4 regions of the Pseudoflavonifractor sp. An187 genome follow, and region 3 is predicted to be linked to each of the others. Evidence: riboswitches for the same ligand, from Rfam matches in the RefSeq annotation. Region 3 holds a riboswitch; each other region holds the start of a gene.
What was found. Region 3 has a riboswitch for thiamine pyrophosphate ahead of thiC (phosphomethylpyrimidine synthase ThiC). Riboswitches for the same ligand answer to the same signal wherever they lie in the genome.
Positions count from the first base shown of each region.

Region 1: it holds a riboswitch for thiamine pyrophosphate, as region 3 does, so the genes downstream of both, thiM (hydroxyethylthiazole kinase) here and thiC (phosphomethylpyrimidine synthase ThiC) in region 3, are expected to answer to the same signal.
Region 2: it holds a riboswitch for thiamine pyrophosphate, as region 3 does, so the genes downstream of both, B5F22_RS08460 (thiamine-binding protein) here and thiC (phosphomethylpyrimidine synthase ThiC) in region 3, are expected to answer to the same signal.
Region 4: it holds a riboswitch for thiamine pyrophosphate, as region 3 does, so the genes downstream of both, thiW (energy coupling factor transporter S component ThiW) here and thiC (phosphomethylpyrimidine synthase ThiC) in region 3, are expected to answer to the same signal.

Region 1 covers NZ_NFKG01000002.1:133,509-135,704, reverse strand. Annotated here, with positions in the region: gene B5F22_RS02230 (cytidylate kinase-like family protein) at 1-53, opposite strand, end outside; gene B5F22_RS12720 (hypothetical protein) at 72-203, opposite strand; gene B5F22_RS02225 (TetR/AcrR family transcriptional regulator) at 190-807, opposite strand; TPP riboswitch at 973-1,080, shown strand; gene thiM (hydroxyethylthiazole kinase) at 1,134-1,964, shown strand; gene thiE (thiamine phosphate synthase) at 1,945-2,196, shown strand, end outside.
Region 2 covers NZ_NFKG01000018.1:22,723-24,918, forward strand. Annotated here, with positions in the region: gene B5F22_RS08450 (ABC transporter substrate-binding protein) at 1-220, opposite strand, end outside; gene B5F22_RS08455 (ABC transporter permease) at 220-1,008, opposite strand; gene B5F22_RS08460 (thiamine-binding protein) at 974-1,276, opposite strand; TPP riboswitch at 1,330-1,436, opposite strand; gene B5F22_RS08465 (GHKL domain-containing protein) at 1,463-2,196, opposite strand, start outside.
Region 3 covers NZ_NFKG01000001.1:82,836-85,031, forward strand. Annotated here, with positions in the region: gene B5F22_RS00410 (ABC-ATPase domain-containing protein) at 1-789, shown strand, start outside; TPP riboswitch at 827-931, shown strand; gene thiC (phosphomethylpyrimidine synthase ThiC) at 1,012-2,196, shown strand, end outside.
Region 4 covers NZ_NFKG01000009.1:1,860-4,055, reverse strand. Annotated here, with positions in the region: gene B5F22_RS05720 (response regulator transcription factor) at 1-587, opposite strand, end outside; gene thiW (energy coupling factor transporter S component ThiW) at 722-1,240, opposite strand; TPP riboswitch at 1,646-1,753, opposite strand; gene B5F22_RS05710 (M56 family metallopeptidase) at 1,802-2,196, opposite strand, start outside.

The DNA.
Region 1 (2,196 bases), on a different contig from region 3:
TATCCGGCGTACTTCTCCACGTACTCTTTGGCTAAACCAGTTTCGGCGGCGATCTGGTTGGGATCGCCAATCTACCCGATGAAAAAGGTATCCGCCAAGCTGTACAGAATCACAATCATTTGGCTGACCACGGTGGGAATGGCCAGCTTGGCCACCGCCTTCCCCACCGGCATGGTGGTAAATAGTTCGTTATTCTTCGTCATGGTTTCTCTCTCCTGCTCTGTTCTTCTCTCCTGCATCCACCTCAGCGTGGAGTCCGTCCAGGAAACACTGAATGGCAATGTCCCGGCTCTCCCCCACATCGGTGGTATCGTAGTAATAAAAATATCCCAAGTCCTCCTGGGCAATGAACCCGTGGAGGATGGCACGGAACACCCGCTGCCAGTGGGCCACCCGCTCCTGGGGCAGACCATAGCCGGAGAGCACCTCCACCGCCGTTTTCAGAAGCGGCAGAGCCAGTTCCTTGGCCTGGTCATCCTCCTGGGAGGGGATGGACATCATCAGCCGATACAGCCCCTTATTCTCCACCACAAAGGCGTGGTAGGCCTGGGCAAACGCCCGCACCGCCTGGTCCCTCTCCTTCCCTGCCACCGCTGCCTCCTGATGGGCCACAAATTTGTCAATGGCATAGCGGAACACCTCTCGCTGGAGCTGTCGGGTATTTTGTATGTGGTTGTACAGAGACGGGGTCTTTACCCCCAGCCTGCGGGCCAACTCATGGAGCGACACGGTGGGTTGTCCCGTGTGTTCCATGCAGGCCACCGCCTCGGACACAATGACCTCTCTGGTCAATCCCTTTGCACTCATATTCATTCCTCCAAAAACTAATAGCATTAGTTGTCAATCAAAACCACGCCGTTACAAGTAATTACTCCGTTTTCACCAGTATTGTCTCTTCTTGCCCAGGTATTTCACAAGAAAAATTTACAGTATTTTCTCTTCTCCCCTTGCCTTTGGACCAGAGAAGCCCTATAATACCCTTTGGGGAGCTTGTACACAGGCTGAGAGGATGGTGTGACCATCGACCCGTGAACCTGATGCGGGTAATGCCGACGTAGGAAGCTTGTGAGAGATTCGTTGGGAGACAGCCTGCCAGGTCGTCTCCCATTTTTCTTTGGAAGGAAGTAGAACACATGAATCGCTTCACACAACCGCTGGGTCAGGTGCACGCCGTCGCTCCCCTGGTCCAGTGCATCACCAACTTTGTCACCGTCAACGACTGCGCCAACATCATTTTGGCCTCTGGCGCTTCCCCCTCCATGGCCCAGGATATCCGGGAAGTGGAGGAGGCCGTATGCGGCGCCCACGCCCTGGTGTGCAACATGGGGGCCATGGACTTTGTGGACTCCATGATCTTAGCAGGGCGTAAGGCCAACGAGCTGGGCAAGCCCGTGGTACTGGACCCGGTGGCTGCCGGAGGTACTCAGCTGCGCCGGGATGAGTCCAAGCGCCTACTGGACCAGGTACAGTTTGCCGCCATCCGAGGCAACGCCTCGGAGATCCGCTTTTTGGCCGGCCAGCACGCCGTGGGCAGCGGTGTGGATGTGAGCGCCATGGACGCCATCACAAAGGAGAATTTGGGGGAGGCCGTGGAGATGGCCGCCACCCTGGCTGCACAGCTCCACACCGTGATTGCCATCTCCGGAGTGCTGGACATTGTCTCTGATGGGAATGAGACGGTGGTGCTGCGCAACGGCTGCGCCACCATGGCCCGTATCACAGGCAGCGGCTGCATGCTCACCTCCCTCATCGGGGCCTTCTGCGGCGCTCTGCCCCAGGACACCTTTGCCGCCACCGTGTCCGCCATGGCCGCCATGGGTGTGGCCGGTGAACTGGCGGAGGAACAGCGGCTGAAGAAGGGCACGGGCAACGCCACCTTCCGCACCGATCTCATCGACGGGATTTTTAACTTGACTGAGGAACAACTACAGGAGAAGATGCGCTATGAAGTTTACAAAAGATGAAATCCGCAGCTCCATGCTGCTCTACGCCGTCACTGACCGCATGTGGCTCAAGCCCGGCCAGACTCTGGTGGACGTGTGCCAGGAGGTGTTGGAGGGCGGCGCCACCTTCTTGCAGATTCGAGAGAAAGACCTGGATGCCTCTGCCTTTGAGCAGGAGGCCCAGGCCCTCAAAGAGCTGTGCGCCCGGTACCGTGTCCCCTTTGTAGTCAATGACAGCGTGGAAATCGCCCTG
Region 2 (2,196 bases), on a different contig from region 3:
CCACCTCCAGGCCGACATCCTCAAAATAGCCGTTGGCCATGGCCACATAGATGCCGGTGTGGTTGGTGTTGGGGGTCCAGTCCAGCACGAAGGTGATCTTCTCCAGGTCCTTCTCTCCGTCCTGGGTGTTGTTCTCGGTCTTCTGCCCGCAGGCAGTGAGAGACGCCGCCAGACCCAGGGTCAGCGCCCCGGCCAGCAGACGATACGTCCATTTCTTCATCATTTGTTCCTCCTCTTCTCCTCATCCACGGAGCGGTAGGGCATACACCGCCGCTCCAGCCACCCCACCAGGGCCATGAGGGCCAGGGACAGGGCGGAAATCAAAAAGATCACAGCAAACATCTTGTCAAAGGCAAAGGCCTTTTTCACCCGGGTCATGTACACGCCCAGGCCGCCGAAGCCGCCCAGCCACTCGCTGATGACGGCGCCCACGATGGAGTAGGCGGCGGCGATGCGCAGCCCGGAAAAGAACTGGGGCAGAGCCCAAGGGCATTTCAAGTAGCGGAAAATCTGCCACCGCCCCGCTCCCATGGAGCGCAGCAGCCCCACGGCGTCGGGGTCCACCCCCCGGAAGCCGTCCAGCAGCCCCACCGTCACCGGGAAAAAGGTGACCAGCACCACCAAAATAACCTTAGGAGTCATCTCGTAGCCAAACCACAACACCAGCAGGGGCGCAATGGCCACGGTGGGGATGGTCTGGGTGATAACCAGAATGGGGTAGAAAATCTTGTACAGCAGTTCAAAGGCATCCATGGCCACGGCGAACACAAAGCCCACCGCCACCCCGATGCACAGGCCCAAGGCGGCCTCCTGCAAGGTGATGAGCAGGTTTTCCCACAAGGATGGGGCGTCGGTGACAAAGGCGGTGACCACCTGCACCGGGGAGGGCAGCATGTAGCTGGGCACCAGCCCGGACACACACACCAGCTGCCACACCACCAGCAGCACCGCCACCCCGGCAATCCCGGGCAGTTTAGCCCTGGTGGTGTTTGGTAACTTTCTGATCAATGGTGAGAATCTCCCCTTCCGGCTCGTAGACCACCTTGATGTAGGCGGACACCTTGGGGGCCCCCGCCCGGACGGCCACGTGCTGGCACTCCTTGACAATATCCATGAGCTGGTCGTAGTTATCCCCCTCGATGGTGGTCTCAAAGGGGCCCACATAGTAGTTCAGGCCGGTGGAGCGGATGTAGTCGATGACCTCGTCCACCATGCGCACCAGTTCCTGGTCGTTGTCCGCCTGGGGCAGACTCTGAATGGCAACACTTGCTTTCATAGCACTTCCTCCATATCCATAAAAAATACCCCGCCGGCAATACCGGCGGGGCATGACAAAACACGGATGCTCCCTACGCTGGCATTACCCAGATCAGGTTAAGGGTCGCAGGATATACCTGCCTCTCAGCTCCTTCCCTGGAGCTCCCCTGTCAACATGCCAGTTTAGTCCTTTTTTCGGCGGTTGTCAACACTTTGTGTCCTGTGCCATCCTCCGTGATTCTCGGACCGATACCCTCTGCCCAATCATCACCGTCATGGTAAACCGCCGCTTCTCCGGATCATAGTCCCACTGGAAGTCCCCTTCATACTTTTTCAGGGCCTTGGCCACACTTTTCAGCCCAAAACCGTGGCCCTCTCCCCCCGCCTTGGTGGAGCGCAGCCCTTCTTCTCCCACAATGGGGGGCCGATCACAGCTGTTTTCCACCACCACCACCTGGTAGCCGTTGCGCAGGGCGGTGGCCAGCTCCACCCACTTTTCCTGGGAGTCCCGGGCGGCGGTGAGGGCGTTGTCCAGGAGGTTGCCCAGAATGGCCACCAGGTCGAAATCCTCCACGCCCTCCAGGTTGCACAGCTGCACATCATAGGTGAAGGCGATGTTCTTCAGCTCACAAGCGGTGACGTACTTGTCCACCATCACGTCCAGGGCCCGGTTGCCGCTGTGACAGCGGCGGGTGTATGCCTGGAGCTGCTGCTCCATCTGGGCGATGTATTGCTCCACTTTGGGGTCCTGGTTCAGGTTTCGGATGGCCTCCAGGTGATTTTTGGCGTCGTGGGCATAGCTTCTCAGCTGCTGATTCTGCCGCTCCAAAATCTCATAATAGGACTGCTCCATCTGGAGCTGTTCTTCCTTTTGGCGCTGGGCCAAGGCAATCCGTTTCCGCTCCCACCCCAGCTGGTACACCAACACCACCACTACTG
Region 3 (2,196 bases):
ATGTTCATAAACCATCTGCCCAATGGAACGGACACCACCCGCTTCACCACCCAGGACGCCAGCGGCAGTACCTCCCAGGCTGCCAATGTGGTGGAGAGTATGGAGGCTGGAACCTCTCTGCTGCTCATGGATGAGGACACCAGCGCCACCAACTTCATGATTCGGGACGAGCTGATGCAGCGGGTCATTCACCGGGACATGGAGCCCATCACCCCGTTTTTGGAGCGTGTGGAAGAGCTGTATCACACCCACGGCATCTCCACCATTTTGGTGGCAGGCAGCTCTGGCGCCTATTTCCACCCCGCTCACCACATCATTCAAATGGACCGATATATCCCCAGGGACATTACCGCACTGGCCAAAGAGGCGGCACAGGCATTCCCCTCCACCTGTGCCCAGCTGGAGCCTGCACCGGCTCCCAATGTACACCGCTGTCCCCGTAGATCGGAGGAGTTTGGCCAAGGTGATCGGGTAAAACTGAAAACCTTGGGGCGGGATGGGGTATCCATCAACCGCGAGACCATCGACCTTCGGTACGTGGAGCAGCTCACTGACCCGGAACAACTCACTGCACTGGGGTACTGTTTGATATACGCCCAGAAGCATCTCATGGACGGCAGGCGCACCCTGCAACAGGTGGTGGAGGAACTGGAACAAATCATGGACCGCAAGGGCCTGGAGGCTCTGTGCGGACGGGAGGGAGCCTTTTTGGCCCGGCCCAGACGACAGGAGATCTTCGCCTGTTTCAACCGGTACCGGGGGCTGAACCTGGCTGGAAAAACTTCTTGAGTTCTCTTCTGAATCGTTGTATAATACCATTGTTTACAATTGAAAACGGGGAGCTTGTAGACAGGCTGAGAGGAAGGTGTGCCCTTCGACCCATGAACCTGATTTGGATAATGCCAACGTAGGGAGACATATGCCGTCATCAGCGGGGATACCAAGTCAGGTATCCCCGCTGTTTCTGTTTCAACGCTCATCCAACCCGCAGCCAGAAAGGAAGAGATCAACATGAGAACATACACAACCCAGATGGACGCAGCCCGTCAGGGCATCATCACCCCGGAGATGAAGGCGGTGGCCGCCAAAGAGTACCGCACGGAGGAGGAGATTCGGGAGCTGGTAGCCAAAGGACAGGTGGCCATCTGTGCCAATAAACTCCACACCTGTCTGGACCCCAACGGCGTGGGTTCTATGCTTCGCACCAAAATCAACGTCAATCTGGGGGTGTCCCGGGACTGCAAAGACTATGACGTGGAGATGCAGAAGGTGATGGCGGCAGTGAATATGGGGGCAGAGGCCATCATGGACCTGTCCTCCCACGGCAACACCCAGCCGTTCCGCCGGAAGCTGACCCAGGAGTGCCCTGCCATGATCGGCACGGTCCCCGTATACGACAGTGTCATCCACTATCAGCGGGATTTGGCCACTCTCTCCGCCAAGGACTTCATCGACGTGGTGCGACTCCACGCCCAGGACGGGGTGGATTTTGTCACCCTCCACTGCGGCATTACCCGCAAAACCATCGACCAGATCAAAAACCACAAGCGGAAAATGAACATCGTCTCCCGGGGCGGCTCCCTGGTGTTTGCCTGGATGAGCATGACCGGGGAAGAGAACCCCTTCTATGAGTACTTTGACGAGATTCTGGATATCTGTCGGGAATATGACGTGACCATCTCCCTGGGAGATGCCTGTCGCCCCGGCTGTCTGGCCGATGCCAGTGACGTATGCCAGATTGAAGAGCTGGTACGCTTGGGCGAGCTGACCCGCCGAGCCTGGGCCAAAAACGTACAGGTGATGGTGGAGGGCCCCGGCCACATGCCCCTGGACCAGATTGAGGCCAACATGAAGCTCCAGCAGACCATTTGCATGGGCGCTCCCTTCTATGTGCTTGGTCCCCTTGTCACGGATATCGCCCCTGGCTACGACCACATCACTGCCGCCATCGGCGGGGCAGTGGCCGCTTCGGCAGGCGCTGCCTTCCTGTGCTATGTGACCCCCGCCGAACATTTGGCTCTGCCCAATGTGGAGGACGTGAAGCAGGGAATCATCGCCTCCCGCATTGCTGCCCACGCCGCGGACATCGCTAAGAAAATCCCCCATGCCAGAGACCTGGACGACGCCATGGCCGATGCCCGGCGGACCTTCGACTGGGACAAGCAGTGGGAATGTGCCATTGACCCGGAGACCGCC
Region 4 (2,196 bases), on a different contig from region 3:
TGGGTGTCCACCGCCCGGTCGTCCCCCTGGTAGTCGTAGCCCCAGCTGTGGCGCAGCAGCTGCTCCCGGCTCAAAATCTGGCCCCGGTGGGACATCAGGCAGTGGAGCAGGGCGTACTCCTTGGGGGTGAGGGGAATTTCCTCCCCCTCCAGGTACACCTTCTGGGCGGACAGGGACAGGGCTAGCCCGTCCAGCTCCATCCGGTCCCCGGCTCGCACACTGCCCCGGCTGCGGCGGATGAGGGCCATGGTCTTGGCGTACACCACCGACAGGTTGAAGGGCTTGGTGATGTAGTCGTCCGCCCCCAGCTCGTAGCCCAGCAGGGTGTCCTCCTCGTCGGACAGGGCGGTGAGGAAGAGGATGGGCACGTCCTGGGTGCGCCGCAGGGCCCGGCATACGCTGCGCCCGTCCAGCTTGGGCATCATAATATCCAGCAACACCGCGTCAAATTCCTGGCTTTCCGCCCATTCCAGGGCCTGCGCCCCGTGTTCCGCCTGGATGGGGCGGACGCCCTTGCTGGCAAAGTAGTCGCACAGGACCTCCCGCAGACGGGGGTCGTCCTCGGCAATTAAGATACGGGTCTCCATGCTCCCGCCTCCTTTCCCCCTCAGGATACCCGGGGGATGTGTATTCTCTGTGTCATTGTAGCAGAAAATGTTCCGCCCGGATACAAAAAAGGGAGGGCCTGCCACAATCAGCGGCAAGCCCTCCAACGATGGAGTCAGGCGGAAATCTTATGCTGCATGCCCTTCAGGGCCCCGGCCTTGTCCAGGGAGAAGAGAATCACCCCGGACAGGATGGCGCCCCCGGCGGTGGACACCAGGAAGGGGATGATGTAGGCGTAAAAGGCCACCTGGGCGGCGTTGGCACCCATAAAGAGGATGGCCATGGGGTAGGCGCACAGGCCGCCGAGAATGGCGGTGCCGAACACCTCCGCCACCAGGGTGGGGAGCAGACGGCGGGTCTTCCAGTACACCACCCCGCACAGCAGCGCTCCGCACATGCTGCCCGGGAAGGCCAGCAGGGTGCCCAGGCTCAGCAGGTTGCGCAGCAGGGAGGCGGCAAAGGCCACGCCCACCCCGTACCAGGGGCCCAGGAGCACGGCACAGAGGATGTTGACCATGTGCTGCACCGGGGCGCATTTGCTGCCGAAGACGGGGAAGGAGAAGATGCTGCCCACCACGGCCACCGCGCACAGGATGCCCGCCAGGGTCAGTTTGAGAACTTTGGTATTTTTCATCTTGGTTACACCTCGTAACAGTTCCGGGAGAAACGGCATGAGACAGCGACGCTCCCCGGAGGAACTCGGAACCTCTGAATCCATCTGCCTTCGGTGCCTTGCGGAAATTTATGCGCCATAAATGCGTTGCATATTTTTGAAATACACAAAGTATTTCTGCAAATATGCGCCTTTTTCTGACACAAAATTTCTCGCAACTCACTCTCGTCAACGGAATCAGACGTTCCGGAATCGGTCGAGACTTACTGGTCTCCTCTCACGCCGGAACACGGCTTCCCATCGCTGTCATACAGGCCCAGGGCGCTCCCCCTCAGCCCGCCACGGACTCACCGTGGATGCCCATTTTCCCCCCTTTTGTTGAGGTATACAAAACCAGGAGACACCTGTGGGGATGTCTCCTGGTCACAATGGTTCCATATGACTCCCTACGGCGGCATGATCCGCATCAGGTTCAAGGGTCGAAGCGATACGGCTTCCTCTCAGCTTGCCTCACAAGCTCCCCTGTGTTTTGATTGCATCTGTGATAATACACCAAATGTCTCCAAAGTGCAATGGTTTTTTTCAAGTCCATGAGTGCGGGGAGGCCTCCATCAGGCTCAGGAGGTAGTCCCAGTCTACCTCCTGAGAAATATGGTAGTAGGTAGGGTAGCTATCATGGCCCAGCTCGGTCACCTCCATGACCTGGTGGGAGATGACGATGAGTTTGGAGTTGTCCGGGCCTTCCAGAAAGAAGGAGCAGTCCGTCTCTGGCAGGGTGTAGGTCCCCATCAGCCGGGACAGGGACAGCCCGGACAGGTAGTCGTGGAAGGCCTGGGGGGCGGTGAGGGTATATGGGGTGTTCTCCGCCTGGGCATGGGGCGGGCTCAGGTGGACGCCGTCCACCTGGTACTGGGCGGTGTCCCCGGCGGAGTAGAGCACCTGAGCGGCCGGGGCGGTATCATAGGCCAGGGTGACGC